Regions from separate parts of the Enterobacter cloacae complex sp. HYC074_NIDB genome, predicted to be linked through region 1. Evidence: predicted binding sites of a transcription regulator. Region 1 holds the regulator's gene; each other region holds the start of a gene.
What was found. The regulator CRP, encoded in region 1, controls carbon source genes, mostly activating them, when cyclic AMP is high. The targets are predictions, from matches to a motif close to ATGTGANNNNNNTCACAT.
Positions count from the first base shown of each region.

Region 2: the regulator CRP is predicted to act here: its motif matches at 2,951-2,968, upstream of yrbN (protein YrbN).
Region 3: the regulator CRP is predicted to act here: its motif matches at 3,422-3,439, upstream of O1724_RS16100 (YfcZ/YiiS family protein).
Region 4: the regulator CRP is predicted to act here: its motif matches at 6,430-6,447, upstream of cdd (cytidine deaminase).

Region 1 is NZ_CP114214.1:4,350,070-4,357,911, forward strand. It holds gene mdcA (malonate decarboxylase subunit alpha) at 1-1,172, opposite strand, end outside; gene O1724_RS21245 (hydrolase) at 1,401-2,423, shown strand; gene O1724_RS21250 (YheU family protein) at 2,420-2,638, shown strand; gene O1724_RS21255 (phosphoribulokinase) at 2,669-3,538, shown strand; gene O1724_RS21260 (IS4 family transposase) at 3,725-4,816, shown strand; gene O1724_RS21265 (OsmC family protein) at 4,893-5,297, opposite strand; gene crp (cAMP-activated global transcriptional regulator CRP) at 5,608-6,240, shown strand; gene O1724_RS21275 (YccS/YhfK family putative transporter) at 6,298-7,842, shown strand, end outside.
Region 2 is NZ_CP114214.1:4,179,712-4,187,553, forward strand. It holds gene mtr (tryptophan permease) at 1-833, opposite strand, end outside; gene O1724_RS20315 (DEAD/DEAH family ATP-dependent RNA helicase) at 976-2,871, opposite strand; gene yrbN (protein YrbN) at 2,864-2,944, opposite strand; gene nlpI (lipoprotein NlpI) at 3,052-3,936, opposite strand; gene pnp (polyribonucleotide nucleotidyltransferase) at 4,047-6,185, opposite strand; gene rpsO (30S ribosomal protein S15) at 6,428-6,697, opposite strand; gene truB (tRNA pseudouridine(55) synthase TruB) at 6,852-7,802, opposite strand; gene rbfA (30S ribosome-binding factor RbfA) at 7,802-7,842, opposite strand, start outside.
Region 3 is NZ_CP114214.1:3,332,753-3,340,594, reverse strand. It holds gene O1724_RS16115 (formate/nitrite transporter family protein) at 1-777, opposite strand, end outside; gene mlaA (phospholipid-binding lipoprotein MlaA) at 1,092-1,844, shown strand; gene fadL (long-chain fatty acid transporter FadL) at 1,889-3,172, opposite strand; gene O1724_RS16100 (YfcZ/YiiS family protein) at 3,545-3,829, shown strand; gene fadI (acetyl-CoA C-acyltransferase FadI) at 4,058-5,368, shown strand; gene fadJ (fatty acid oxidation complex subunit alpha FadJ) at 5,368-7,515, shown strand; gene sixA (phosphohistidine phosphatase SixA) at 7,725-7,842, shown strand, end outside.
Region 4 is NZ_CP114214.1:3,165,514-3,173,355, forward strand. It holds gene pbpG (D-alanyl-D-alanine endopeptidase) at 1-77, opposite strand, end outside; gene O1724_RS15325 (Yip1 family protein) at 245-832, opposite strand; gene O1724_RS15330 (DedA family protein) at 990-1,562, shown strand; gene O1724_RS15335 (SDR family oxidoreductase) at 1,619-2,383, opposite strand; gene mdtQ (multidrug resistance outer membrane protein MdtQ) at 2,434-3,852, opposite strand; gene yohP (small membrane protein YohP) at 4,057-4,140, shown strand; gene dusC (tRNA dihydrouridine(16) synthase DusC) at 4,185-5,120, opposite strand; gene O1724_RS15355 (CidA/LrgA family protein) at 5,289-5,684, shown strand; gene O1724_RS15360 (CidB/LrgB family autolysis modulator) at 5,681-6,376, shown strand; gene cdd (cytidine deaminase) at 6,505-7,389, shown strand; gene sanA (outer membrane permeability protein SanA) at 7,517-7,842, shown strand, end outside.

The sequences.
Region 1 (7,842 bases):
CGACGACCGTGCGGATCGTGGCCCATGTTTGGCGCGCCGCCGAAGCCGGAAAGACGGCCGCGGGTCACGGTTGAGGAGTTAGCGTAACCGTCGACCTGTAGCGTGGAACCGATAAACATATCGACCGCGTACTGACCAGCCAGCTGACAGAAGGCGCGGTTAGAGCGCATGGAGCCGTCAGCACCGGTAAAGAACACGTCCGGACGAGCGCGGATGTACTCTTCCATCCCCAGCTCGCCGCCGAAGCAGTGGACGCTCTCCACCCAGCCGCTTTCGATGGCCGGGATCAGCGTTGGATGCGGGTTCAAAGTCCAGTGTTTACAGATTTTGCCTTTGAGTCCGAGCTGTTCGCCGTAGGTTGGCAGCAGCAGCTCGATCGCTGCGGTGTTAAAGCCAATCCCGTGGTTCAGGGACTGCACCTGGTGTTCGGCGTAGATGCCTTTAATCGCCATCATCGCCATCAGGATGTGTTCCTGTTTGATCAGGCGTGGGTCGCGGGTGAAAAGCGGTTCGATAAAGAACGGCTTATCGGCAACCACCACAAAATCAATCCACGAGCCCGGAATATCCACACGCGGAAGGTCGCACTCGTCATCCACCAGCTCGTTCACCTGCGCGATGACGATGCCGTCGTGGAACGCGGCGGCTTCCACCAGCGCCGGGGTATCTTCGGTACTCGCCCCGGTATAGAGGTTGCCTTTGCGGTCCGCTTTAAAACCGGCAATCAGCGCCACGTTTGGCGAAAGGTCGACGTATAAACGTGAGTAGAGTTCGATGTAGGTGTGAATCGCCCCGATTTCGAGCTGACCATCCTCCAGCAGCTGCGAAATGCGCAGGCTTTGCGTACCGGAGAAGGAGAAGTCGAGCTTGCGGGCGATGCCTTTCTCAAAGATGTCCAGATGTTCGCTGCGGCCCACGCTCGGCATGATCATATGCAGATCGTGCACGATTTGCGGGTTCACTTCCGCCAGTGAACGGGAAAGGAAATCCGCCTGCTTCTGGTTGTTGCCTTCCAGAACGACTTTGTCGCCTGGTGCGATCAGTTTTTCCAGCATGGCGACAAGATCGCCGGTTGGCAGTACCTTGCCCTGCACCGGTACGGACGCCAGACGACGCGCTTTCTCACTGCGTCGGGTGTTCCATTGCCGGGTGGGTGTTTGCCCAGATAACATTATTAACCTCCTGATTCAGCACATCATTCTGATTTGCTTAACGTTGAGTAAAGTGTGCGCTCTGGTGAGAAAGGCATCAATTAAGCGTAGAGGCAAATCATTAGCCTGAGAGTAATAATCGAGGTAAATATTTGTGATCGGGATCAGTTCATGTTTCGGAAAAACGGGCTAAACGGGGTACAATTCGGAAGGTATAGTTAATTTCTGACAAGAATCAGCATCGCCCTTATGACCCAAATCATTCCCTCAGACTTCGACATTGCAGCCGAAGAGAGCGCAGAGTTCGTGCCCATGCGCGGTGTGGCTAACCCTCACCTGCAAACCATGCTGCCGCGCCTGATCCGCCGCAAGGTACAGTTCACCCCGCACTGGCAACGCCTGGATTTGCCGGATGGCGACTTTTTGGATCTCGCCTGGAGCGAAGATCCGGATCGGGCCAGACATAAACCCCGTCTGGTAGTGTTTCACGGTCTGGAAGGCAGCCTGCACAGCCCTTACGCACACGGACTCATTGAGGCGGCGAAAGCCCGCGGCTGGCTTGGGGTGGTGATGCATTTTCGCGGATGCAGCGGCGAGCCTAATCGTCAGAAACGCATTTATCACTCGGGTGAAACCGAGGACGGCACCTGGTTCCTGCGCTGGCTAAGAGACAATTTCGGCGAGGCGCCAACGGCAGCGGTGGGGTATTCGCTGGGCGGCAATATGCTGGCCTGTCTGCTGGCGAAGGAGAGCGACGCCGTACCGCTGGATGCGGCGGTGATTGTCTCTGCGCCGTTTATGCTGGAGCAGTGCAGCTATCATATGGAAAAGGGCTTTTCGCGAGTGTACCAGCGCTACCTGCTCAACCTGCTGAAAGCCAACGCCGCGCGCAAGCTGAAGGCCTATCCGGATACGCTGCCTGTGACGCTGCAACAGCTCAAACGCGTGAAGCGCCTGCGCGAGTTTGATGATTTGATCACCTCGAAAATTCACGGTTTTGCCGATGCGATTGACTATTACCGTCAGTGCAGCGCCATGCCTTTACTGAATCAAATCACGAAACCCACGCTGATTATCCACGCCAAAGATGATCCGTTTATGGATCATCACTCGATCCCGGCGCCCGATCATCTGCCGGCCAACGTGGAGTATCAGCTCACCCAATTCGGGGGACACGTCGGTTTTGTCGGCGGCACGCTGCGTCGGCCAAAAATGTGGCTTGAGACGCGTATTCCCGACTGGTTAACGGCCTATCTGGACGGTAAAAAATGATTATTCCCTGGCAGGATCTCTCTCCCGACACGCTCGATAATCTGATTGAAAGCTTTGTCTTGCGCGAAGGCACCGATTATGGTGAACATGAACGTTCGCTTGAACAAAAGGTCAACGATGTTAAGCGCCAGCTTAAAAGCGGCGACGTGGTGCTGGTATGGTCCGAACTGCATGAGACGGTCAATATCATGCCCCGCAACGCGTTTCATGGCTGATCTTTACACTTTTCCAGTCAGGGAGTTGCTATGTCTGCCAGACATCCGGTTATTGCCGTTACGGGTTCGAGTGGGGCGGGAACCACTACCACCAGCCTCGCCTTCCGCAAGATCTTCGCCCAGCTTAACTTACGGGCGGCCGAGGTAGAAGGCGACAGCTTTCACCGCTACACGCGCCCGGAGATGGATATGGCCATCCGCAAGGCGCGCGATCTGGGTAAACACATCAGCTACTTCGGCCCGGAGGCCAATGACTTCGGCCTGCTGGAGCAAACCTTCCGTGAATACGGGCAAAGCGGTACCGGGCAGTCCCGCAAGTATCTCCACACCTACGATGAAGCCGTGCCCTGGAACCAGGTCCCCGGCACGTTCACGCCCTGGCAGCCGCTGCCGGAACCGACTGACGTGCTGTTTTACGAAGGATTGCACGGCGGCGTGGTGACGCCTCAGCACGACGTGGCGCGCCACGTGGATTTGCTGGTGGGGGTGGTGCCGATTGTTAACCTTGAGTGGATCCAGAAGCTGACGCGTGACATGAGCGAGCGCGGCCATTCGCGAGAGGCGGTCATGGACTCGGTGGTGCGCTCCATGGAAGATTACATCAACTTCCTGACGCCGCAGTTCTCCCGAACCCACATTAACTTCCAGCGCGTCCCCACCGTGGACACCTCCAACCCGTTCGCCGCAAAAAGCATCCCTTCCCTGGACGAGAGCTTTGTGGTGATCCACTTCCGCAACCTGGAAGGCATTGATTACCCCTGGCTGCTGGCGATGCTACAAGGTTCGTTTATTTCGCACATGAATACGTTAGTGGTGCCCGGGGGAAAAATGGGGCTGGCAATGGAACTTATCATGACACCGCTGGTGCAGCGGCTGATGGAAGGAAAGCAAATCGCGTGAACATGTTCCCTCTCCCCGTGGGCTGAGGGTTCCCCAGAAAAATGAAAAGCACGATGAAGTGTGATCTACTGGTTGCGCTAACAAATCAGAAGAGACCTCATCGTGCCTTTACAGACAGTCTGCCAGAAATTTTTCTCCGCGTCTTTACCGGACATTCACAGCTTTCGGGTTAATGTCCTTGTTTCCATGGCTGTTGCCCTCACCCACGGCGCCAGACTGACCCTGACCAGCCTGGGACGAACCCTGCCCGGCAGGGCGCACGTCAAAAATAAAATTAAACGGGTTGACCGTGCCCTGGGCAATACCGCTCTCCAGCGTGATATTCCCCGTATTCAGCACCACCTCACACATGCCATCACCTCCGTGATGCCCTTCTGTGTTATCGCTGTCGACTGGACAGGCTGGCATGACAGGAACTGGCATCTTCTGCGGGCAAGCCTGCTCTGTAATGGTCGTTCACTTCCTCTTATGAGTGAGGTGGTTCCCGCAGAGCTGGCGCAGAACAGCGATGTACAGTGTCGCTTCCTTGACCGCCTCCATGATGCCATCCCGAAAGATAAAGCCGTCACCGTCATTACGGATGCCGGCTTCAGAACAGACTGGTTCCGGCATGTCAGCCAGCTGGGCTGGAGCTTTACCGGCAGGGTCAGGGGCTGCATCAGCTTCCGGCTGGACGGAGAAAAAAAGTGGATGAAAATCAGCGAGCTTGAGGCCTCCGGGCAACCGGTCTGCGTGGGGCACGGTGTCCTGTCCCGTAAACCACGTACGCCCTGTTACGGACGGTTTTATCTGCACAGGCGCCCGGAAGCAGGGCGTCATGGAAAGGGCGGAATGCCAAAAACACAGCGGGAACACCGCAGCAGCGCACGGGAGCCGTGGCTGCTGTTCAGTAATGCAGAAGGTCTGGAGCCACACCAGATAATGGCGCTGTACAGCCGCAGAATGCAGATAGAACAAAACTTCCGGGACGACAAGAGTCCACGCTTCGGGTTCGGTCTGAGGCTGAGCCGGAGCCAGGGAAAAGGACGACTGGAAGTACTGAATATGGTGGCGGCGATGGCAAGTCTGGTGATGTGGCTGGCAGGCTACAGGGCCGAAAGACAGTGCTTACACAGGCACTATCAGGCAAGCAGCGTCAGGCATAAACGGGTTCTGTCCTACCTGAGTCTGGCAGAAGAAGTGATCCGGCATGAGCCTGATAAAGTAAGGCGACTGAATATAGGTAACGAGATGAAAAAGCTGGGAAAAGAGTACAGTAATATGGTCATGGTGGCATGACCATATTACTGGGGATCCCTCAGCCCCGTGGGAGAGGGTTAGGGTGAGGGCATCAACACGCACGATGCCCCAATAATTAAGCCTCTATCACTTCATACGAATGGGTGATGTTTACCGCTTTCTCCAGCATTAACGCCACAGAGCAGTATTTCTCCGCAGACAGGTCAACCGCACGCGAGACCGCCGCATCCTTCAGTTCTTTGCCGGTGACGATAAAGTGCAGATTAATATGCGTGAACAGGCGTGGCGCCTCTTCGCGACGTTCTGACGTCAGCTTCACTTCACAATCGGTCACGCCATGACGGCCTTTTTGCAGGATCGACACCACGTCGATCGCGCTGCATCCGCCCGCCGCCATCAGCACCATCTCCATCGGGCTTGGCGCTTTATCGCCGGAGTTGCCATCCATCAAAACCTGATGCCCGGAAGCAGACTCGCCCAGGAACGTTAACCCTTCAACCCATTTCACACGCGCTTGCATATTCACTCACTCCAACGTTGCATTTTTTATGACAGATTACGTGTACGTTACATTTCTCGCAACGGAAGGCGACCTGCGTCATGCTGAAGCGAGACACCAGGAGACACGCGGCGAAAGCTATGCTAAAACACTCTGGATGCTACAGTAATACATTGACGTTACACATGTATGCAGAGGACATCAAACTTTACTGGCTGCGAAACGTTACGACAGCCGACTTCCCAGGTATGGGTAAGAATTCGATTGCAACCCCAGAGTCCGGATGCATCTTATGACTCTGGTGACAGCTTATAACAGAGGATAACAGCGCATGGTGCTTGGCAAACCGCAAACAGACCCGACTCTCGAATGGTTCTTGTCTCATTGCCACATTCATAAGTACCCATCAAAGAGCACGCTGATTCACCAGGGTGAAAAAGCGGAAACGTTGTATTACATCGTTAAAGGCTCGGTGGCCGTGCTGATCAAAGATGAAGAAGGGAAAGAGATGATCCTTTCTTATCTGAACCAGGGCGATTTTATCGGTGAACTGGGCCTGTTTGAAGAAGGCCAGGAACGTAGCGCCTGGGTTCGTGCAAAAACAGCATGTGAAGTGGCTGAAATTTCTTATAAGAAATTCCGTCAGCTGATTCAGGTCAACCCTGACATCCTGATGCGTCTCTCTTCCCAGATGGCACGCCGTCTGCAAGTGACCTCTGAGAAGGTAGGTAACCTCGCCTTCCTGGACGTAACCGGTCGTATCGCGCAGACGCTGCTGAACCTGGCGAAACAACCAGACGCCATGACTCACCCTGACGGTATGCAAATTAAAATTACCCGCCAGGAAATCGGTCAGATCGTCGGCTGCTCCCGTGAAACAGTGGGCCGTATCCTGAAGATGCTGGAAGATCAGAACCTGATCTCCGCCCACGGTAAAACCATCGTGGTTTACGGGACCCGTTAATTCCGGTCAAACGGCGTGCCGCCGCAGGGTGGCACGCCGTTTTTGTCTCTACTCCTCATGTGGCGCAGGCTGATCTATCACCCGGAAGTTAACTACGCACTGCGACAAACGCTGGTGTTGTGTCTTCCCGTGGCCGTGGGCCTGATCCTCGGACATCTTCAGCAAGGCCTGCTGTTTTCCCTCGTGCCCGCCTGCTGCAACATTGCCGGTCTGGATACGCCCCATAAACGCTTTTTTAAACGTCTGATTATTGGCGGCTGCCTGTTTGCCGGCTGTAGCCTTGCCGTACAGCTCTTACTGGCCCGCGACATTCCTCTGCCTCTGATCCTGACCGTGCTGGCGATGACGCTCGGCGTCACCGCCGAAATCAGCTCGCTACACGCCCGCCTGCTTCCCGCGTCGCTGATTGCCGCCATCTTCACCTTAAGCCTTGCAGGCAACATGCCGGTGTGGGAGCCATTGCTGATCTACGCCCTCGGCACGCTGTGGTACGGGCTGTTTAACTGGTTCTGGTTCTGGCTGTGGCGGGAACAGCCGCTGCGCGAATCCCTGAGCCTGCTCTACGTGCAGCTTGCTGAATACTGCGAAGCAAAATACACCCTGCTCACTCAACATACCGACCCGGAAAAATCCCTGCCGCCGCTACTGGCGCGCCAGCAAAAAGTGGTGGATCTGATCAGCCAGTGCTATCAGCAGCTGCACATGCTTGCCGCCAACAAAAATCATGAATACAAGCGGCTGCTGCGAATCTTCCAGGTCGGGCTGGATTTGCAGGAGCATATCTCCGTCAGCCTTCATAATCCGGAAGAGGTGCAAAAGCTGGTGGAGCGCAGCCATGCAGAAGCGGTGATCCGCTGGAACGCGCAGACCGTCGCGGCCCGCCTGCGAGTGCTGGCTGACGATATCCTCTATCACCGCTACCCGACGCGCTTTAACATGGACAAACAGCTCGGCGCGCTGGAAAAGATTGCGCGTCAGCACGCGGATAACCCGGTCGGGCAATTTGCTGCCTGGCATTTCAGCCGCATCGCCCGGGTGTTACGCACCCAGCGCCCGCTTTATGCCCGCGACCTGATGGCCGATAAGCAAAAACGGCTGCCGCTGCTGCCCGCGCTCAAAAGCTATCTTTCACTGAAATCTTCTGCCCTGCGCAATGCCGCACGGATCAGTGTGATGCTGAGCATCGCCAGCCTGATGGGAATGGCCCTGCACCTGCCGAAACCCTACTGGATCTTAATGACCGTACTGTTTGTTACCCAGAACGGCTATGGCGCCACGCGGGTGCGCATTCTGCATCGGGCGGGCGGCACGATGGCGGGGCTGATTATCGCGGGCGTGACGCTGCACTTCCACGTGCCGGAGGGCTATACCCTGGCCGGTATGCTGGCAATCACGCTGGTGAGCTATCTGATTATCCGCAAAAACTACGGCTGGGCGATGGTGGGCTTTACGGTGACGGCGGTGTATACCCTTCAACTGCTCACGCTTAACGGGGAACAGTTTATTATTGCCCGTCTGGTCGATACGCTGATTGGCTGCCTGATCGCCTTTGGCGGCATGGTCTGGCTGTGGCCGCAGTGGCAGAGTGGGCTGTTGAGGCAG
Region 2 (7,842 bases), 170 kb from region 1:
TTCAGCACGCCGCTCAGCGCCTGTACCAGCACATCAATGTTACCGCCCTTCTGCGCAATGCCGATAAATTCCGGACGCGGGATGTTACCCATCGTCCCCAGCAGCCAGATCACATACAGCGCCAGCGCCAGCAGCGTGCCGTAAACCAGGCATTTCACGATGGTGCGCGGATCCTTGCCGTAGTACTTCATCAGGCTCGGTACGTTACCGTGGTAGCCAAACGACGCCAGACAGAACGGCAGGGTCATCAGCAGGTACGGCGTATAAGAGGTGTTCGTTTCGGCAACGTTAAACAGCGTGGCCGGCGTGACGTGCCCCAGCAGGCTGCCGAAGGTAAGAAAGAAGGTGATGACCTTTGCGCCCAGCACGATTGCCGTCATGCGGCTGACCGCTTTGGTGCTCATCCAGACGATAAACGCCACGCCCAGCGCGAAGCAGAGACCCGCCAGACGCGCCGGAACGTTCAGCGACATCTCTGAGAAGGTGTGATGCAGAATCGACCCGCTCGCTGAAATGTACGCGTAGGTCAGGATATAGAGTACAAACGCGATGGACAGCCCGTTCACCAGGTTCCAGCCTTTGCCCAACAGATCCCGGGTGAGGGTGTCGAAGCTGGAGCCAATGCGATAGTTCAGGTTTGCTTCAAGGATCATCAGCCCGGAATGGAGCATGCAGAACCAGGTGAAAACCAGCGCCGCCAGCGACCAGAAGAACCACGCACCGGACATGACCACAGGCAGGGAAAACATCCCGGCACCAATGATGGTTCCGCCGATGATCACCACGCCGCCAAGCAGCGAAGGTGACGTTTGGGTGGTGGTTAGTGTTGCCATGCGGCCTTATCTCCAGTGAAAAATGTGGTTCTGCATTTTAATGTGCTGCACTGTACCAGTACAAGAGTACAAAAGGAATAAAAAAAGCCCCGATAGCGACTATCGGGGCTGTATATTTTACTTTACGTCAGAAGCGAAAGGCTTACGCGTCACCGAAACGACGACGGCTGGCACCTTCTTCACGGCGTGGACCACGGTTTTCGCGGCGCTCGCCGGAGAAACGACGGCCTTCACCACCGCGACCTTCGCTGCGACCGCCTTCACGACGCTCGCCACCGAAACCGCGACCACCGCCACGACGTTCGCCGCCACGGTCAGGACGTGGCTGTGCATCGCCCAGCAGCTGCATGTTCATCGGCTTGTTCAGGATGCGGGTGCGAGTAAAGTGTTGCAGTACTTCGCCCGGCATGCCTTTTGGCAGCTCGATGGTGGAGTGGGAACCGAACAGCTTGATGTTACCAATGTAACGGCTGCTGATGTCGCCTTCGTTAGCGATCGCGCCAACGATGTGACGAACTTCAACACCATCATCACGGCCCACTTCAATGCGATACAGTTCCATTTCGCCAGCGTCACGACGCTCGCGACGTGGACGGTCTTCACCACCACGCTCTGGACGGTCACCGCGTGGACCACGGTCGTTACGGTCGCCACGACGTTCGAAACGATCGTCACGGTCACGGAACTCACGCTTAGGACGCATCGGCGCATCAGGTGGCACGATCAGGCTACGTTCGCCCTGCGCCATTTTCAGCAGTGCTGCGGCCAGGGTTTCCATGTCCAGCTCTTCGCCTTCAGCGACAGGCTGGATCTGGGACAGCAGCGCACGGTACTGATCCAGATCGCTGCTTTCCAGCTGCTGCTGTACTTTCGCGGCGAATTTTTCCAGACGGCGTTTGCCCAGCAGTTCTGCGTTTGGCAGCTCAGCTTCTGGAATGGTCAGCTTCATGGTGCGTTCAATGTTACGCAGCAGACGACGCTCGCGGTTCTCAACGAACAGCAGCGCACGGCCTGCACGACCCGCACGACCGGTACGGCCGATACGGTGAACGTAAGACTCGGAGTCCATTGGGATATCGTAGTTTACAACCAGGCTGATACGCTCAACGTCCAGGCCACGTGCTGCCACGTCGGTTGCAATCAGGATATCCAGACGACCGTCTTTCAGACGCTCCAGGGTCTGCTCGCGCAAGGCCTGGTTCATGTCGCCGTTCAGCGCTGCGCTGTTGTAGCCGCTACGCTCCAGGGCTTCAGCCACTTCCAGGGTCGCGTTTTTGGTACGTACGAAGATAATCGCCGCATCAAAATCTTCCGCTTCCAGGAAACGGACCAGCGCTTCGTTTTTGCGCATGCCGTATACAGACCAGTAGCTCTGGCTGATGTCCGGGCGAGTGGTCACGCTGGACTGAATGCGCACTTCCTGCGGCTCTTTCATGAAGCGGCGGGTAATGCGACGGATCGCTTCTGGCATAGTTGCAGAGAACAGAGCGGTCTGATGACCTTCCGGGATCTGCGCCATGATGGTTTCTACGTCTTCGATGAAGCCCATACGCAGCATTTCATCGGCTTCGTCCAGTACCAGGCCGCTCAGTTTAGAGAGGTCCAGGGTACCGCGCTTCAGGTGATCCAGCAGACGGCCCGGCGTACCGACAACAATTTGTGGGCCCTGGCGCAGGGCGCGTAACTGCACGTCATAACGCTGGCCGCCGTACAGGGCTACCACGTTTACGCCGCGCATATGTTTAGAGAATTCCGTCATGGCTTCAGCAACCTGAACAGCCAGTTCACGGGTTGGAGCCAGGACGAGGATCTGCGGCGCGCGCAGGTCCGGATCAATGTTGTTCAGCAGCGGCAGCGAGAATGCTGCGGTTTTACCGCTACCAGTCTGGGCCATGCCCAGCACGTCACGACCAGAAAGCAGGTGTGGGATACACTCAGCCTGGATCGGAGATGGTTTTTCGTAACCCAGATCGTTAAGGGCTTCAAGGATAGGAGCCTTCAGGCCCAGATCTGCAAAAGTGGTTTCGAATTCAGCCATGTAGTACAAGTGCCTCGATATTAATGGCGGCCAGTCTACTTAGCTCATCGTGAAAATGATTAGCAATTTTCATTGAAAAGTGTGAACCGGCTCAAATTAGGTGTATTGACGAACAACAACGCCCTCACCAGTGAAGGTGATGGCAATCAAAAGATTACGGGCTGATGTTTATGTCGTCAGCTATTGCTGGTCCGATTCTGCCAGGTCGTCTTGCTCCTGGCCCAAGAGCGATAATTCCAACAATGCATAACGGTGCTCAACGAAGTTATGTACGTTGTTAGCAACCGCTAATTTGAACAGTGCCGTAGCGCTGTCCATATCCCCCAGACTTAGGTAGTACTTACCTAAATAGAAGTTGGTTTCACTGAGATGCTCAGCGAGCGAGGTGTTATCCGTTGCGTCCGCCTTGAGGCGTTCCATCAGCGTTGCTTCGCTAATGTTGCCCAGGTAGAACTCGACAATGTTCCATCCCCACTGTTCCTTGTCCGATTTCTCGAAGCGCTGTTTCAGTGCTTCTTTGGCCTGCTTCTCATCAAGCTTCTGCTCAACGATGTAAAGCCACAGGCTGCGGAAAGGATCATTAGGATCGTCTTGATAAAACGCCAGCAGATCATCTTGCGCTAACTTATCACGTCCGCCGTAATACAATGCGATACCGCGATTCAAGTGCGCGTAGTTGTAAGTTGGATCAAGCTCAAGTACAGAATCAAACGCTTCATAGGCAGCATCAAAATTGCCTGCCTGCGTTAAATAAATGCCTAAGTAATTGAATACTTCAGGCATATCAGGTCGAATCGCCAGCGCTTGTGAAAAATCATTTCGCGCCAGTGCCCTCAGACCGAGACTATCATACAACACTCCGCGCTCATATAAAAGCTGTGCGCGTTCGTCATCGGTTAAAGCCCGACTGGCAAGTATTTGTTCCATGCGTGCCAGAATGACTTCCTGCTGCAAAGTCGGTTGCAATGGCACTGCGAGGACTTCGCTCTTACGCCAGGCAGAGTTGCTGCATCCTGCCAGCGTTAAAGCTGTCGCAACGAAACACCAGCGCAAAAAAGGCTTCATTTCCCACTCCCGAAGACAACTATTGGATGAACGTCCTGTCCCCCGGCGGCTTAACAAGGCGTCCTGCCTGATAATAAGCCCTCCGCCTGCGCGGAGGGCAAATGGCAACCTTACTCGCCTTGCTGTTCAGCAGCCGGAGCTTCCGGCGCCGCAGCAGGCTGAGACTGCTCGGTTGCTTCTTTAATGCTCAGACGGATACGGCCCTGGCGGTCAACTTCCAGAACTTTCACCGGTACTTCCTGACCCATTTGCAGGTAATCGGTCACTTTCTCAACGCGCTTGTCAGCGATCTGAGAGATGTGTACCAGACCTTCTTTACCGCCACCGATGGCAACGAATGCGCCAAAGTCAACGATACGGGTCACTTTACCATTGTAGATACGGCCCACTTCGATTTCTGCCGTGATCTCTTCGATACGACGGATAGCGTATTTCGCTTTCTCGCCGTCGGTTGCTGCGATCTTCACAGTACCGTCATCTTCGATTTCGATGGTGGTGCCCGTTTCTTCGGTCAGTGCACGGATAACGGAACCGCCCTTACCGATAACATCTTTGATCTTGTCTGGATTGATCTTGATGGTGTGAATACGCGGAGCGAATTCAGAGATATCACCGCGTGGCGCGTTGATAGCCTGTTCCATCACGCCCAGGATGTGCAGACGCGCACCTTTAGCCTGGTTCAGAGCAACCTGCATGATCTCTTTGGTGATACCTTCAATTTTGATATCCATCTGCAAAGCAGAGATACCGTCGCGGGAACCCGCCACTTTGAAGTCCATATCACCCAGGTGGTCTTCATCACCCAGAATGTCAGACAGAACAACGTAGTTGTCGCCTTCTTTTACCAGACCCATTGCGATACCCGCAACGGCGGCTTTAATTGGCACGCCTGCATCCATCAGCGCCAGAGAAGCACCACACACGGAAGCCATGGAAGAAGAACCGTTGGATTCAGTGATTTCAGACACCACACGTACGGTGTACGGGAATTTGTCTGCTTCTGGCATCACTGCCAGCACGCCGCGCTTCGCCAGACGACCGTGACCAATTTCACGACGCTTCGGTGAGCCAACCATACCGGTTTCGCCCACAGAGTACGGAGGGAAGTTGTAGTGGAACAGGAAGCTGTCAGTGCGCTCGCCCATCAGTTCGTCGATGATCTGTGCGTCACGTGCAGTACCCAGGGTCGCGGTTACCAGCGCCTGCGTTTCACCACGGGTGAACAGCGCAGAACCGTGAGTACGTGGCAGTACGCCAGTACGCACGTCCAGACCACGGATCATGTCTTTTTCACGGCCATCGATACGCGGCTCGCCTGCCAGTACGCGGCTACGAACAACGTTTTTCTCGATAGCGTGCAGGATTTCGCCAATTTCGTTAGCGTCCAGCGTTTCGTCTTCGGCAACCAGGGTCGCGGTCACTTCAGATTTGATCACATCAACCTGAGCATAGCGCTCCTGTTTGTCGGTGATGCGGTATGCGTCGCTCAGACGAGATTCTGCCAGTGCAGCAACGCGTGCGTTCAGCGCGTCGTTGGCCGCTTCTGGCTGCCAGTCCCAACGTGGTTTACCGGCTTCTTTCACCAGGTCGTTGATGTTCTGGATAACAACCTGCTGCTGGTCGTGGCCGAAGACCACAGCGCCCAGCATCTGGTCTTCGCTCAGCAGTTCAGCTTCGGATTCAACCATCAGCACCGCGGCTTCAGTACCGGCGACAACCAGGTCCAGCTTACTCTCTTTCAGCTCTTCCTGAGTTGGGTTCAGCACGTACTGATCATTGATGTAACCCACGCGCGCAGCACCGATTGGACCATTGAATGGAATACCAGACAGTGACAGGGCAGCAGACGCACCGATCATCGCAACGATGTCCGGGTTAACCTGCGGGTTAACGGAAACAACGGTTGCGATAACCTGCACTTCGTTCACGAAGCCTTCCGGGAACAGCGGACGAACCGGGCGGTCAATCAGACGCGCGATCAGGGTTTCGCCTTCGCTTGGACGGCCTTCACGACGGAAGAAGCCACCTGGGATTTTACCGGCAGCGTAGGTACGCTCCTGGTAGTTAACGGTCAGCGGGAAGAAGTCCTGACCCGGTTTAGCTTTTTTCTGGCCAACTACGGTAACGAATACAGCAGTGTCATCCATGCTTACCATAACGGCAGCAGTAGCCTGACGCGCCATCATGCCGGTTTCCAGCGTGACGGTATGCTGACCATACTGGAATTTACGAACGATCGGATTCAGCAAAGTTCTGTCCTTTCTTAAATGTTTGAAAGCACACCTCAGGTGTGCTGACGATTTAACCCGACCTTCTTCGCATCCTCGCGACTAATGACAACCGACACCCCCATGGGTGAAGCCTCTCATTAGCCGCGCGAACCTCTGCAATGAAGATCATTTATAGCAACAATACAATAGTTTCCATTGAATTGCTGCCGTCTGGTTGAAAAAAGGGGCCATCAGGCCCCCTTTTCTGAAACTCGCAAGAATTAGCGACGCAGACCCAGACGCTCGATCAGCGCGGTGTAGCGTGCAACATCTTTACGCTTCAGGTAGTCGAGCAGTTTACGACGCTGAGAAACCATACGCAGCAGACCACGACGGCTGTGGTGATCTTTTTTGTGCTCTGCAAAGTGACCTTGCAGGTGGTTAATCTGTGCAGTCAGCAGTGCAACCTGAACTTCGGTAGAACCGCTGTCGTTAGTACCACGACCAAACTCAGAAACGATTTTAGCTTTAGCTTCAACGCTTAGAGACATTTTCAAACTCCAAAGTATAAAGAATGTAAGGATGCCGATCTCTAATTCAGCTATCCCATGTACGCCCCGCAGATTGTTAAACAATTTACCAGGCGTTAAGCGGCGATATTCTACTCGTCTCCCCTGCTTATCGCAAGGTAAGGCGTTATCACCGTCACGCTTCGACCGGATATTCGACGACCAGACGACGCGGCGCCACACGCCCTTCGCCGTCCATTTCGCCCATACCGATGAATTTCCCTTCGTCACCTTCCGTCACGCGTACCAGGCCCTCAAGCGGTGCCCCCGTTGTGCGAACCGGGTTTCCGTTCTTAAAGTAAACGGACGATGTTAAAGGAAGATTAACAACCGGGAAGTCCACTGCCGGACTGTCCATTGGCATCAGCAGCGGGTCCAGCAGATCGGCCGGCGCAACGCCCTGCGCTTGCGCCTGCTCAATCAGGGCGTGCAGATGCTCAAGCGTCACCATGCGTTCGACCGGATATTTGCTGACCGCCAGACGACGCAGATAAATCACATGCGCGCCGCAGCCCAGCTTTTCACCGAGGTCATCAATGATGGTGCGGATATAGGTCCCTTTCGAACAGTGTACTTCCAGCTCGAGTTCATCACCTTCGTGACGAATGAACAGCAGCTCATACACTGTAATCGGACGAGCTTCGCGCGGAACCTCAATGCCCTGACGTGCATATTCGTAGAGCTTTTTGCCCTGATATTTCAGCGCCGAATACATCGACGGCACCTGTAGCGTATCACCACGGAAGCTGTCCAGCGCCGCATCAAGTTGCTCTGCGCTGAAGGTCACCGGGCGCTCTTCCACCACCTGGCCATCTGCATCGGAGGTATCCGTACGCTGGCCCAGTTTGGCAATCACGCGGTAGCGCTTATCGGAATCCAGCAGGTACTGGGAAAACTTTGTCGCTTCCCCCAGGCAGATCGGCAGCATGCCGGTTGCCAGCGGATCCAGCGCGCCGGTGTGCCCCGCGCGATTGGCGTTATAAATACGCTTTACTTTTTGCAGCACGTCGTTGCTGGATGCGCCCTGTGGTTTATCCAGCAACAGCACGCCATGCACGTCACGACCGCGACGACGAGGACGACTCATCAGTCCTCCTTGCTGTCGTCCGCCGGGTTAACACGACGCT
Region 3 (7,842 bases), 1.0 Mb from region 1:
GAACGGCCAGAAAAAGTCGCTCCAGTGGAGTGTGCCGTTAAATACCAGATAAAGGATTTCAACGGTTCCGACAACAATGTGCGTGGTATCGGCGAGTGCGATAAGCCAGGTCATCAGGATAATCACCACGATTTTCGCGCTGCCCGCTGAGGGGAACATCCACACCATAGTGGCGATGATCCAGCCGGAAATTATGGCATTAGAGAACATTTCAACCGGCGTGTTTTTCATCACATCCATGCCAATTTTCACAAATGCGTCGCGGGTCGGTTCATCAAATATTGGCATATACTCGAACGCCCAGGCGGCTATACCCGTACCGATGAGGTTCCCCAGCAGCACGACGCTCCACAGGCGCATCAGTAAACCGAAATTACCGAGGGTCGGATTTTGCATGACGGGCAGTACGGCAGTGACGGTATTCTCCGTAAAAAGCTGCTGTCTCGCCATAATGACGATAATAAAGCCGAACGTGTAGCCTAAATTTTCCAGCAAAAACCCGCCCGGTACGCCTTCCAGCTGAACGTGAAATATCCCTTTGGCGAGCAAAGAGGCGCCCATTGACAGACCGGCTGCAATGGCTGACCACAGCAGGGCCATCGCGTCGCGCTCCATCTCTTTTTCCCCGTCCTGGCGAATATGCTCATGAATAGCCATGGCGCGTGACGGCAGGCGATCTTCATCGACTTCTATCTCTTCTCCCCGGTCTTTCTCCTCACTTTCAATCTCAAGTTCTTCATTGTTCTCGCCAATTTTTTCTTCGTTAATGTCTTTCATAACAGCTCCTTCGGGGTAATTGCTCATTTAAGCGTAGCGGCTTTTAGCGCCTTGCCCGTGGGGATGCTCTTAAATTGCTGTAAATGGCAATAAAGGTGAGACATCTCTTTCAAAGCCAATATAAAATTGCCAGCGAAACGAATTCTGAAAGACAGGCTATGCTGAAATTAGCGTGATGACGCGAGCGGGTCGTCATTGTCCTCGTAGACATCGGTAAGCGTGCTGTTACAATCACTTGCACGTTTCAGGCGGAGCATCACCGGCTCCGTCACAGATGGCATTCAACGATAGCCATATTGAACAGGGAGAAATTTATGAAGCTTCGGCTGTCGGCGCTTGCGCTGGGCGTAACAATGCTTGTGGGCTGCGCCAGCTCTGGCGAGCAAACGGGACGCTCCGATCCTCTCGAAGGATTTAACCGTTCAATGTACAGCTTTAACTATAATGTGCTGGATCCGTATCTGGTTCGTCCGGTTGCCGTGGCATGGCGTGACTACGTTCCGCAGCCGGCGCGTAACGGGCTGAGCAACTTTACCAGTAACCTGGAAGAGCCAGCGGTTATGGTCAACTACTTCCTCCAGGGCGACCCGTATCAGGGGATGGTGCATTTCACCCGCTTCTTCCTGAACTCCCTGCTGGGTATGGGCGGCTTAATTGATGTCGCGGGCATGGCGAACCCGAAATTACAGCGTGAACAGCCGCACCGTTTCGGCAGCACGCTGGGGCATTATGGCGTAGGTTATGGGCCGTATGTGCACCTGCCATTCTACGGCAGCTTTACCGTGCGTGATGATGGCGGCGACATGGTGGATACGTTGTATCCGGTGCTGTCATGGCTCACCTGGCCGCTGTCGATTGGTAAATGGACCGTGGAAGGAATTGAAACACGTGCGCAACTGCTGGACTCTGACGGTCTGCTGCGTCAGTCTTCCGATCCGTACATCATGGTCCGCGAGGCCTACTTCCAGAACCATGACTTTATTGCCAACGGCGGTAAGCTGAAGCCGGAAGATAATCCGAACGCGAAAGCCATCGAGAACGAATTAAAAGATATCGATTCGGAATAAATAAAAAAGGTGAGCAATGCTCACCTTTTTTAATCGTGTTGGGATTAGAACGCGTAGTTGAAGTTGGTACCAAACAGCCAGGCTTTACCTTCAGAGGTAAACTCGTAAGGGCCTTCCTGGAAGGTCACTTTCTGTCCATGCATGTACGACACGCCCGCGTCGATAGAGGCATTCTCGTTGAACGCGTAGGTTGCCCCCGCACTCACCCAGAAACGGTCCTGATCCGGAATGGAGATAGAACGCTTATCTGCCGGTACCGGGCTGTCATCAAATGCCACGCCAGTACGGAACGTCCAGTTGTCATCCATATAATAGGTCGTACCAAGTGCGATACGGTAAGCATCGTGGAAGCTTTCGTCTTTATAGAACAGCGTCTGGCCGTTGCTGCCGGTGGCTTTCAGCTCCTGGAACTGGCTCCAGCTGGTATACGCGAGGCTATAGTGAATAGCCCACTGCGGCGCAACGCGGTTATAACCTGACACTTCCCACATTTCTGGCAGATGCAGTGACAGTGAACCCGGTACGGTTTGATTCGAGGTACCCCATGGAATGGTGGTGCCTGCGCCCGGTACCATACCGTTGACTGGGCTCAGGATGCCGCTTTTGTAATCGCCATCGAAGTCAATCTTCACTTCTGAGCGGTAGGTCAGACCCCAGCGGTTGTTTTTATCCAGTTCATACAGGATACCGGCGTTCCAGCCGTAGCCCCATTCATCGCCTTTCAGGCTGGCAATTTTATTGCTGTTTTTCGGCAGCGCAGCAGTTTGCTCCCCGGAATAACGCTCGATTTTTGCATCAGCGTAGACAGCATCAAAGCCCAGACCAAAGCTCCAGTTATCGTTCAGACGATATGCGCCGCTCAGGTTAAGGTTCAGGGTCGTCAGGTCGGTTTTACCGCCGTATTCCCCGGCCGGATAGTTGTTATTGAACTCCGTTGCCAGGCCATAGTTAGAGGTGACAGAGGCACCCCAACCAAACTGTTCATTGATTGGCGCAACAAAGTGCAGGTTAGGCACCCACGCGGTCGGCGCAATGTTATCCGCCTTCAGATCTGCGCCGGTGAACTGAGATTTGCCAGAAATATTGACATCAGGATCGATGTAAACCGCACCGGCAGAGAAGGTAGGGCGATCAAACATCATGATCAGCGCCGGGTTACGGCTCGCGTTGCCTGCGTCATCGGCAATCGCACCTTCCCCGGAATACGCACGGCCAAGGCCAGAGGAAGAAAATTCGTTTAACTGGAAGCCCGCTGACCAGGCGGACGTTGAGACGATTGCCACTGCAACTGCTAAAGCAGTTTGTTTGAACAGGGTTTTCTGGCTCATGACCATAACCTCATTGAGTTATTTTTATTCAATAATTGTTACATACCGTAACAGGAGCGCGAAGTGTAGGGTCTGAGGTATGACTTACAAATCAGACCAGTGGCGAGAGTATAGGTCTGACCAGCTGGGATGTTGCAAGTTTGTTTATTAATATTTTCAGATATGTTTCTTGAAACGAGATCTGGTTGGCAAAATTGTGACCAGTGCGATTCCTCTGAAAAGGGGAATTTTGTTTTAGATCATTTTTTAGTGTGATATTGCTCACTTATCCGATTTTGCGCCATTAACGGCTGGAGGGGGCTCGTCCGGGGGCGTAAAATAGACGCATCGTGTTTATCTCGCGCCCTGCGCGAATACAGAGGAAATTGAGCTATGAGTAAATGCAGTGCTGATGAAACCCCGGTTTGCTGCTGTATGGATGTTGGCACCATTATGGACAACACCGATTGCACCGCCTCTTACAGCCGCGTATTCCCTAACCGTGCTGAAGCGGAAGAGACGCTGGCCGCGCTGAGCCAGCGCGCGCGTGAAGTCGAATCCGATCCGTGTGAAATCAAATCCACCTTCACGGAAGTGGAAGGCGGCGTGCAGCTGGTTATCGACTTTGTGTTCGCCTGCGAAGCAGAAACGCTGATCTTCCAGTTAGGCCTGCGTTAATACTTTTTGCACGGGCCTATGATCGTGTAGGCCGGGTAAGGCAACGCCGCAACCCGGCAACAAATCTCACAAATGCCTCTGCCATGCAGGGGCATTTTCTTTTTCTTCTCTGTGCCTTAGCTCGCAATTTTTCGCTTCCCCGATTGGCTCAATGTAAAAAAATAGTTAAGACTATTATCAGGTCAGACCACTTAATGTGCGCGCAAAATTTTTTTACAGGGGAGTGTTATGAGTCAGGCATTACCGCTTATCACCCGACACGGTGACCGCATTGCCATTATCAGCGGGTTACGTACGCCGTTTGCGCGTCAGGCAACCGCGTTTCACGGTATACCGGCAGTCGATCTGGGAAAAATGGTAGTGGGGGAGATGCTGGCTCGCAGCGAGATCCCGCCAGAGGTTATTGAGCAACTGGTTTTCGGCCAGGTGGTGCAAATGCCGGAAGCGCCCAATATCGCACGTGAAATCGTGCTGGGCACCGGCATGAATGTTCATACCGACGCCTACAGCGTCAGCCGCGCCTGCGCCACCAGTTTCCAGGCGGTGGCGAACGTGGCGGAAAGCCTGATGGCGGGGACCATTCGCGCGGGGATCGCCGGCGGCGCGGATTCCTCCTCCGTGCTGCCCATCGGCGTCAGCAAACAGCTGGCCCGCATCCTCGTGGATGCCAACAAAGCTCGCACTACCGGTGCAAAGCTTAAACTCTTCTCGCGTTTACGCCTGCGCGACCTCATGCCCGTGCCACCTGCCGTTGCTGAATACTCCACCGGCCTGCGTATGGGCGACACTGCCGAGCAGATGGCAAAAACCTACGGTATTACCCGCGAACAGCAGGATGCACTGGCGCATCGCTCGCATCAGCTCGCTGCGAAGGCCTGGTCGGAAGGCAAACTTGCCGACGAGGTGATGACTGCTTATATCCCGCCTTTCCGCGAACCGCTGGTGGAAGATAACAATATCCGTGGCACCTCGACGCTGGAGGATTACGCAAAACTGCGCCCGGCGTTTGATCGTAAACATGGCACCGTTACGGCGGCCAACAGTACGCCACTGACGGACGGTGCCGCCGCCGTGATCCTGATGACGGAATCCCGGGCGAAAGAGCTTGGCATCACACCGCTGGGCTATTTGCGTAGCTACGCCTTTACCGCCATTGATGTCTGGCAGGACATGCTGCTCGGTCCGGCCTGGTCCACGCCCCTGGCGCTGGAGCGTGCGGGGTTGACGCTGGCTGACTTAACCCTGATCGATATGCACGAAGCCTTTGCCGCACAAACCCTGGCAAACATTCAGCTGCTGGCAAGCGAGCGCTTCGCGCGCGATGTACTGGGCCGCGCCCACGCGACCGGCGAAGTGGATCAGAGTAAGTTTAACGTGCTTGGCGGATCCATCGCCTACGGCCATCCATTTGCGGCGACCGGCGCGAGAATGATAACCCAGACTTTGCACGAGCTGCGTCGCCGCGGCGGCGGTTTTGGTCTCGTTACCGCCTGTGCGGCGGGCGGCCTGGGTGCAGCAATGGTTCTGGAGGCTGAATAATGGAAACGACATCTGCATTTAACCTGGCTGTTCGCCTTGATAACGTGGCTGTTATCACCATTGATGTACCCGACGAAAAGATGAACACCCTGAAGGCCGAGTTCGGCGTTCAGGTGCGTGCGATGCTCAGACAGATCCGCGAAAACAAAGCGATACGTGGCCTGGTATTTATCTCGGCAAAGCCGGATAACTTTATTGCCGGGGCCGATATCAACATGATTGCCCGGGCGAAAAGCGCTCAGGAAGCAGAAGACCTGGCGCGTCAAGGGCAGCAGGTAATGGCGGAGATCCATGCGCTGTCGATACCCGTTGTCGCTGCGATCCACGGGGCCTGCCTGGGCGGTGGGCTTGAGCTGGCGCTGGCCTGTCACAGCCGCATTTGTACCGACGATGCGAAAACGGTACTCGGACTGCCGGAGGTACAGCTTGGATTGCTGCCCGGTTCAGGTGGCACGCAGCGCCTGCCGCGTCTGGTGGGCGTCAGTACGGCGCTGGAGATGATTTTAACCGGTAAACAGCTGCGCGCCCGTCAGGCATTAAAGGCGGGTCTGGTTGATGAGGTCGTTCCGCACGCCATCTTGCTTGAGGCCGCCGTTGAGCGGGCGCTGAAAGGTCGTCAGGCGAAACGCCCTCTGCCGGTGCGCGAGCGTATCCTCGCCGGGCCGCTGGGGCGCACGCTGCTGTTCAATATGGTGGGTAAAAAAACCGAGCAAAAAACCAAAGGGAATTATCCGGCAGCGACGCGCATTCTGAAGGTGATTGAAACCGGTTTATCGCAGGGCAGCAGCAGCGGTTATGCTGCGGAAGCGAAAGCCTTTGGCGAGCTGGCGATGACGCCGCAGTCGCAGGCGCTGCGCGGCATTTTCTTTGCCAGCACGGAGGTTAAAAAAGATCCGGGCAGTGAAGCTGAACCGGCTCTGCTGCGCGCCGTTGGCGTTCTGGGTGGTGGGCTGATGGGCGGCGGCATCGCATTTGTCACCGCCAGCAAAGGCAAATTGCCCGTACGTATCAAAGATATCAACCCTAAGGGTATCAACCATGCGTTGCAGTACAGCTGGCAGAACCTTGATCGCAAAGTGAAACGCCGCCATATCAAGGCCAGTGAGCGCGATAAAACCCTCGCGATGATCACTGGCGCCACCGACTACAGTGGGTTTGCACACCGCGATCTGGTGATTGAAGCCGTGTTCGAAGATCTGGCCCTTAAGCAGCAGATGGTGGCGGACGTTGAACAGCACTGCGCGCCGCACACCATTTTCGCGTCAAACACCTCGTCTTTGCCGATCGGCGACATCGCGGCGAAAGCCGTGCGCCCGGAGAAGGTAATAGGGCTGCACTATTTCAGCCCTGTCGAAAAAATGCCGCTGGTGGAGGTTATCCCGCATGCCACAACCAGCCCGCAAACTATTGCCACCGTGGTGAAACTGGCGAAAAAACAGGGCAAAACCCCGATTGTGGTCGCGGACAAAGCCGGCTTCTACGTCAACCGCATTCTGGCGCCGTACATTAACGAAGCGATGCGGTTGCTGACGGAAGGGGAGAAAATTGAGCACGTCGATGACGCTCTGGTGAAGTTTGGTTTCCCCGTCGGCCCAATCCAACTTTTGGATGAGGTAGGAATTGATACGGGGACTAAAATTATCCCTGTGCTGGAAGCGGCTTATGGCGATCGTTTTGCGCCGCCTGCAAACTTTGTTTCTGCAATTTTGAAGGACGATCGCAAAGGCAGAAAAAATGAACGCGGTTTCTATCTTTACGCCGCGAAAGGGCGTAAAAGCAAGAAACAGGTCGACCCTTCGGTTTATGCGCTTATTCCTGTCACGGGTCAGGCAAAATTGTCGGCGGTTCAGTGTGCTGAGCGCTGCGTAATGATGATGCTCAATGAAGCGGCGCGCTGCTTTGGTGAGCAGGTGATCAAGAGCGCACGCGACGGCGACATCGGCGCCGTGTTTGGTATCGGTTTTCCGCCATTCCTTGCCGGTCCGTTCCGGTATATGGATACCCTCGGGGCGGGTGAAGTGGTTGCGATTCTGCAACGTCTGGCCTCGCAATATGGTCCACGGTTTACACCTTGTGACGAATTATTGCAGATGGCGGAACGGGGTCAGACATTCTGGCCCGTAAGGGAAACTGATTGCGTAAACTGAAGTCAAAGAAGGGTAAATCCTGAGGTGATGGAACCTGTTCTGGCGAAATTGTAAACAGAGATTGACTATACTTACGCCATTGAGGTAAAAAACAGCGTTTCATTCACCGAATGGATCAGGCACAATGCCCGGCCATCGGGTTTTCTACCTCAGAGCATTAATCGCGGGTAGTTAACGCCGGTGATTCTGGTTAACAAAAGCGGTGCAATATGCAAGTTTTTATCATGCGTCACGGCGACGCGGCACTCGATGCCGCCAGTGACTCAGTACGTCCTTTAACCGTCTGTGGCTGCGACGAATCCCGTCAGATGGCAACATGGCTTAAAG
Region 4 (7,842 bases), 1.2 Mb from region 1:
TTGGCGATGGCTGGCGCGGTAGCGGAGACGCCCAACAGCAGCGCAAGACTAAGGAGTGACACTCGAAATTTCAGCATGATGAGACTTCTGATAATGATTCACGCACGTTATGACGTACACCGCCTGTGTCGACGGATAAACACAGGCTGGCTTCGGCATCATAGCGGTCACCGTGCGTTGTCGCCAGCTGAGAATCATAACCAGATGCTGCATTGCTGGCATTTACGCCAGCAATGCAGGGAACTTAGAAGAGACGGTATCCATAACCCCAAAGAATAACTGTCAGGGCCAGTAGCGCCTCCAGGACCAGTACGCCGATGGCAAGCGTAGAGCTGGAGAAGCTCAGGCCCTCTTCTTTATTGATATTGAGGAAGGTTGGCACCCCTACATACAGCAGATAACCGGTATAAAAGAGGGCAACCGTACCGATCAGCGCGCACAGCCAGACCAGTGGATAGAGCGCGACAATACCGCTTAAAAACAGCGGGGTCGCGACGTATCCGGCGAAGACCATACAGTGTGCCAGCGACGGGCGCTGCGGATAGTTGCGCGCCATCCAGTGGATGACCCGCCCCATCACCGCCACCCCGGCCAGCATCAGGCCATAAAACAGAATGGCCAGGTACAGTCCGGTAAACCACGAAAGCTGAACCACGGTGCCGTCACCAAAGTTCCAGCCTATCTGCGTAGTACCAATAAATGCGCAGACCACCGGCACCGCTGCCATCAGCAGGACATGGTGGGTATAGTGATGCGCGACCGTTTCGTTCTCGTTACGGATGACCTGCATTTCACGATCGGGATGGGAGAAAAGTCCCCAGACATGGTTCATAACGCCCCCTTGTTGTCGGCCCGTCAGCGATAGCTTAAGTATAATGCAGGCTTTAGATTATTTTATGTACAGTGGGAAATTTCCGTTGATTGCCGCGCGGTTGATGGATGGGGTATATGATTAACGCAGGCATAGTAAGGGAGACGACGTTTACTTAATGGATATCAACGGTCTTATTGAACAATATGGATACGCCGCGCTGGTGATCGGCAGCGTGGCAGAGGGCGAAACCATCACGCTGCTGGGCGGGGTGGCTGCACATCAGGGATTGCTGAAATTTCCGCTGGTGGTCGCCGCTGTCGCGTTGGGCGGTATGATTGGCGATCAGCTGCTCTACTTTCTGGGGCTGCGCTTTGGCCCGACGCTTTTGCAACGTTTTGCCAGGCATCAAAAGAAAATTCGCCGTGCTCAGCGGCTTATCCAGCGACGTCCCTGGCTGTTTGTGATTGGCACCCGCTTTATGTACGGCTTTCGCATCATTGGGCCAATATTGATTGGCGCGAGCCGCTTACCGCCGAAAATCTTCCTGCCGCTGAACATTCTCGGGGCGATTGCCTGGGCGCTGATTTTCACCACGCTTGGCTACGTGGGTGGCGAAGTAATAGGCCCGTGGCTGCATAATCTCGATCAGCATCTTAAACACTGGGCCTGGTTGATCCTGGTTGTTGCGGTGGTGATTGGGGTACGGCTGTGGCTGAAGCATCGTGAAAAGCGGCGGGATGAAGAGTGAGTTCGGCCTGCTGCCCTCACCCCGCCCCTCTCCCACAGGGAGAGGGAGAAGGGTATCTACCCTTCCGGCTTAAACTGCGGATTCGCCAGCATAAAACCGCCGTCAACGATAAACGACTGCCCGGTGGTGTAGCTGGCGTCACTGTCACACAGCCACGCCACCAGGCTGGCAATTTCTTTGGTATGCCCTGGCCGTGCCAGCGGGATTTCCGGCATTGAGCCTTCTTTCACTTCGCTGTCGTCCATATCATTCATCGGCGTGGCGATCGCACCGGGCGCAACGGCGTTCACCAGAATCTTATGTTTAACCAGCTCCAGCGCCATCGACTTGGTTAACCCGCCCAGCGCATGTTTGGCCGCCGTATAGGCGCTGGCGTCCGGCAATGGCGTATGTTCATGCACCGAGGTGATGTTCACGATCCGCCCCCCTTCCCCCTGCTTCACCATCTGACGCGCCGCGATTTGCGAGCAGAGAAACGCGCCGTCCACGTCAACGGTGAATATGTGCCGCCAGTCGTCAAACGACAGGTCCAGAAATGGCGCTTTGTTCATCGCCCCGGCATTATTAACCAGCACATCCAGCCGCCCGAAACGCGTAATCAGGGTTTCAATGGCCTTTGCGCCTTCCGGTAAATGGCTTAAGTTGAGTTGAATGGCCTCGGCACGCTGCCCGCGCGCTTCAATTTCACGGCAGGTTGCCAGCGCCCCTTCCTCATCTGAGTGCCAGGTCACCCCGATATCAAACCCGCGCTCGGCCAGCATCAGGGCCGTCGTTTTGCCAATTCCTGAATCCGATGCGGTAACAATTGCGACTCGCGTCATACTCACCTCCTGAAAATCTGCAAAGAGGTAAGTATAGATAATGCGCAATGTTAGCCGCGATGATATCCGCCACCCAGCGCGGAGGTGAGCTGGAGCGTGGCATCCACGTACTGACCTTTCAGCATCAACCCGGCAATACGCTCTTTGAGCGCCGGAATTTTTGCTTCACTCACCCGGGAGCTGGCAATGATCCCCGCGCTGAAGCGCGCCTGCGCCAGCGCGACGACGCGCGCCGCATCTTTTTCGATCTGCTGCTGGTGCTGATTTTTGGCGGTCAGCGTTTCCACTTCGCTGGCCGTCCGGGCGACCTGGTTTACGGCATCTACCACGGCCTTGTTGTAGTTCGCCACGGAGAGGTTGTTTTGCGCCTGGGCGATATCCAGGTTCGCATTCAACCGACCGCTGTCAAAAATTGGCAGCGTCAGCCCCGCGGTTACGCCCATTTGCTGCGCAGATGAGCGGAACAGGTCGCTCAGGTGCAATGCATCCTGCTGCAAAAACGCCATCAAATTGATGTCAGGGTAGAACGCGGCTCTGGCGGCATCGACTTCGCTCATGGATGCTTCGATATACCAGTGCGCCTCCTGCAAATCCGGGCGCCGAGCCAGCAGTTCATAACCGAGCGTTGATGGCAGCGATGCCTCTGCGTCAGGTAAGGCATGCCGTGCGAGCGTGACTGAAGGGGTATTGGTCAACGCATTCAGACGCGCCTCAATGGCCTTCATTTTGCCGTGCACGTCAGCGAGCTGTTCATCGGTTTTGCTGGCACTGATATCCGTTTCAACCCCTTCCACCGAGGAGGTAATGCCGTGCTGATAAAGCTCCCTATCGGCACCGATGATATTTTCCTGCTCCCGTTTGATCTGCGCGAGCACGTCACCCACCGCGGCCTCGGTCTGCCAGTCCCAGTACAGCCGCGCGACGCTGCTGGCGAGCAGCTGGCGGGTCTGCTCCAGCTCCGCTTTTTGCGCATTCACCTTACCGATGCGGGCCTCAATTTGGGCGCGGTTTTTACCCCATAAATCCAGATCCCAACCCGCCGTCAGACCAAAGGTGCCGTTGGTATACCAGGGGCCGGTGGTCCCCGCTGCCGGGTCGGTCAGTGCAAATGGCCCCATCAACCCCTCTGCCGACATCTTTTGCCGTTCCACATCTGCGGAAAAATCCATTTGTGGACCCTCAGCAGCGACAGCGGCTTTCGCCTGTGCTTCCGCCAGGGTGATACGCTGACGGGCAATTTGCATATCCGGCGCATCCGCCAGCGCTTTGTCGATCAGCGCGTTGAGCTGGGGGTCGTTAAAGTCTTTCCACCATTCGCTTTTTGGCCAGTCGGCATGACGCAGTTGGGTATTTACAGTTGCGGCGGCGGCTTGCGTTTTTACTGGTGACACCGTGGCATGTTCCGGCGCGCAGGCGGCCAGCATAAAAACAAGAGGAGCACTCAGAGATAAAGTAAGAGAACGTTTCATTACGCCATGAACTCAAAAAAAATAAAGGCGCAACTTACGCTTACTGACGTTCCGTTTTTTAGTAACGCGTGGCAATCCGCATATTGTTATACATTTTCATATCCGGAAATTTATTCCCCAAGACAATGAGTTAATTTCATGTATTCATGCTAATTATGAATTGACTGCTACACTTACTTCGACAGACATACGCAGGAGAGGCGAATGAAAATATTATTGTGGGTTATTTTGATTATATTTCTGATAGGGCTGCTGGTGGTAACCGGCGTATTCAAGATGATTTTCTGATTCCGTTGCCCGGCTCCGCGCCGGGCAAACTCTTCACACTTCGCTCAGGACTTCGACTGGATCACCCGGGCAATATCCGCAGACGTCTGTAGGGTACGGATCTCCTGAAATAATCCCAGCGCGTCGTCGTACTCTTTACGCAAATAACTCAGCCACTGTTTAATGCGCGCGACGTGATACAAGCCGGTATCGCCCTGCTTTTCCAGCCGCGTGTATTTTTGCAGTAGTTTCACCACATCCGCCCACGGCATCCGCGGTTCATTATATTTCACCACCCGGCTGAGGTTCGGCACGTTCAGCGCACCGCGGCCAATCATCACGGCATTACAGCCGGTCTCTTTGAGGCAGGCCTGCGCGCTCTCGTAATCCCAGATTTCGCCGTTGGCAATCACCGGAATCGTAAGCCGTTTGCGGATCTCGCCAATCGCCTGCCAGTTAATGCGCTCGGCTTTATAACCATCCTCTTTGGTTCGCCCGTGCACCACCAGCTCGGTGGCGCCCGCCTGCTGCACCGCGTCAGCAATTTCAAACTGCTTATCGCCGCTGTCCCATCCCAGACGGACTTTGACCGTCACCGGCAGATGCGATGGCACTGCCTCACGCATGGCCTTTGCGCCGCGATAAATCAGCTCCGGATCTTTAAGTAGCGTCGCCCCCCCGCCGCTGCCGTTGACCAGCTTTGACGGACAGCCGCAGTTAAGATCGACGCCGTACGAACCAAGCGCTACCGCGCGGGCGGCGTTTTCAGCCAGCCACTCAGGATACTGGCCGAGCAGCTGGACGCGCACCAGCGTACCGGACGGCGTGCGGCTCTGACGATGCAGTTCCGGACAGAGACGATAAAATGATTTTTCTGGCAGCAACATATCGACCACGCGCAGAAACTCCGTCACGCAGAGATCGTAATCGTTCACCTCGGTAAGCAGCTCGCGCACGAGAGAGTCGAGCACGCCTTCCATCGGGGCCAGTAAAACACGCATTCTGAGTACCTGTGAAAAAAGACGCGCTATAGTAGCTGCTCTCTATGTATGTTGAAAGCCCGGCGTTCCATTCCGGAATGTCTGGTATGCCCAAAATTCATGATGTGATCCGTGGCACATTTTCAGGTTTAATTGTATGATGAATACGTCTCAGCAAGGACTTTCACCATGAGCAAATCACTGAATACTATCTGGCAATACCTTCGCGCCTTCGTCCTCATTTATGCCTGCCTGTACGCCGGCATTTTTATCGCTTCGCTGCTGCCGATTACGATACCCGGCAGCATTATCGGCATGCTGATCCTGTTTGTACTGCTGGCATTACAGGTGCTGCCCGCAAAATGGGTCAACCTAGGGTGCTTCGTTCTCATTCGCTACATGGCCCTGCTTTTTGTGCCTATCGGCGTTGGGGTTATGCAGTATTACGATGTGCTTAAAGCGCAGTTCGGCCCGATTGTGGTCTCCTGCGCCATCAGTACGCTGGTGGTTTTCCTGGTCGTCAGCTGGAGTTCACACATTGTGCATGGCGAACGTAAGGTCGTCGGGGAGAAAACAAAAAAATGATGGCGAATATCTGGTGGTCCCTACCGTTAACCCTGGTGGTGTTCTTTGCTGCGCGTAAGCTTGCGGTGCGTTTCAAAATGCCGTTGCTCAACCCGCTGCTGGTCGCCATGGTGGTGATTATTCCTTTTCTGCTGCTCACCGGCATTTCTTATGAGCGTTACTTCGCCGGGAGCAAGATCCTTAACGATTTGTTGCAGCCTGCCGTGGTGGCGCTGGCGTTTCCTTTATATGAGCAACTGCATCAGATCCGCGCGCGCTGGAAATCCATCATAACCATCTGCTTCGTGGGGAGCCTTGTTGCGATGATCACCGGCACCTCGGTGGCCTTAATGATGGGCGCATCGCCGCAGATCGCCGCCTCTATCCTGCCTAAATCCGTCACCACGCCGATTGCCATGGCCGTGGGCGGCAGCATCGGGGGCATTCCGGCCATCAGCGCCGTGTGCGTGATTTTCGTCGGTATCCTGGGCGCGGTGTTTGGTCATACGCTGCTGAATATCATGAAAATTCGTACCAAAGCGGCACGCGGTCTGGCGATGGGTACCGCCTCGCACGCGCTGGGCACCGCACGCTGCGCGGAACTCGATTATCAGGAAGGGGCATTCAGCTCGCTGGCGCTGGTGATCTGCGGGATTATCACTTCCCTGGTCGCGCCGTTTATCTTCCCGATTATTCTGGCAGTAATGGGCTAAAATTTGCGATGCGTCGCGCAAATTTCATTTTCATTTCATAAGTTGCACACATAATGAGATTTGGATCACATATAAAGGCCGTACGGCTCCGTACACTACCGATCCATTAACCTTGATGAGGCAACGTCATGCATCCACGTTTTCAAGCTGCTTTCTCTCAGCTTGCAGAGAATTTGCAATCAGCCCTGGCTCCGGTTCTGGCGGATGCGCATTTCCCCGCCCTGCTGACGGCAGATCAGGTCACGACGCTTAAACAGGCAACGGGGCTGGACGAAGACGCGCTGGCTTTCGCCCTGCTGCCCCTGGCGGCTGCCTGCGCCCGCGCTGACCTTTCCCATTTTAACGTAGGCGCAATTGCGCGCGGTGTGAGCGGGACCTGGTACTTCGGCGGAAACATGGAGTTTCTCGGTGCGACCATGCAGCAAACCGTCCACGCGGAGCAGAGCGCCATCAGTCACGCCTGGCTACGCGGCGAAAAAGCCCTGCGCGCCATCACCGTCAACTATACCCCTTGCGGCCACTGCCGCCAGTTTATGAATGAGCTGAACAGCGGTCTTGAACTGCGTATCAACCTGCCGGGACGCGCACCGCATACGCTGCGTGATTACCTGCCGGATGCTTTCGGCCCGAAAGATCTTGAGATCAAAACCCTGCTGATGGACGAGCAGGACCACGGTTATGCGCTCTCAGGGGATGAGCTGAGCGAAGCGGCCATTGCCGCCGCCAATAAAAGCCACACGCCATACAGCAAATCACCAAGCGGCGTCGCCCTTCAGTGCCGCGACGGCCGCATCTTCACCGGCAGCTATGCAGAGAACGCCGCATTTAACCCGACGCTGCCTCCGCTCCAGGGTGCACTGAACCTGCTTAGCCTGAACGGGTATGACTACCCGGATATTCAGCGCGCAATCCTGGCTGAAAAGGCCGATGCGCCGCTGATCCAGTGGGACGCGACCGCAGCCACGCTGAAAGCGCTGGGCTGTTCAACCATTGACCGCGTGCTGCTGGCATAATCTGTTCGGCGGGCAGAGTTGCCCGCCAGTCTGACGAAAAACCCCTCAGTTGAATCGCTGTTTCTTGCGCTAACCAGGCGGGTACAGTAGCCTGAGGGAAATTTCATCATCGGTACGAGCCATCTGCATGTTAAAGCGCGTGTTTTACAGCCTGTCTGTCCTGGTCGGCATACTGCTGTTGATCGTGCTGGGTCTCGACCGCTGGATGAGCTGGAAAACAGCCCCCTACATTTTTGATGACCTACAGGACCTCCCCTACCGTCAGGTTGGCGTGGTGCTTGGCACCGCCAAGTATTACCGCACCGGCGTCATAAATCAGTATTACCGGTATCGTATTCAGGGCGCGCTGAACGCCTATAACAGCGGCAAGGTGAACTATCTGCTGTTGAGCGGCGATAACGCGCTGCAAAGCTATAACGAGCCGGTGACGATGCGCAAAGATCTGATTGCCGC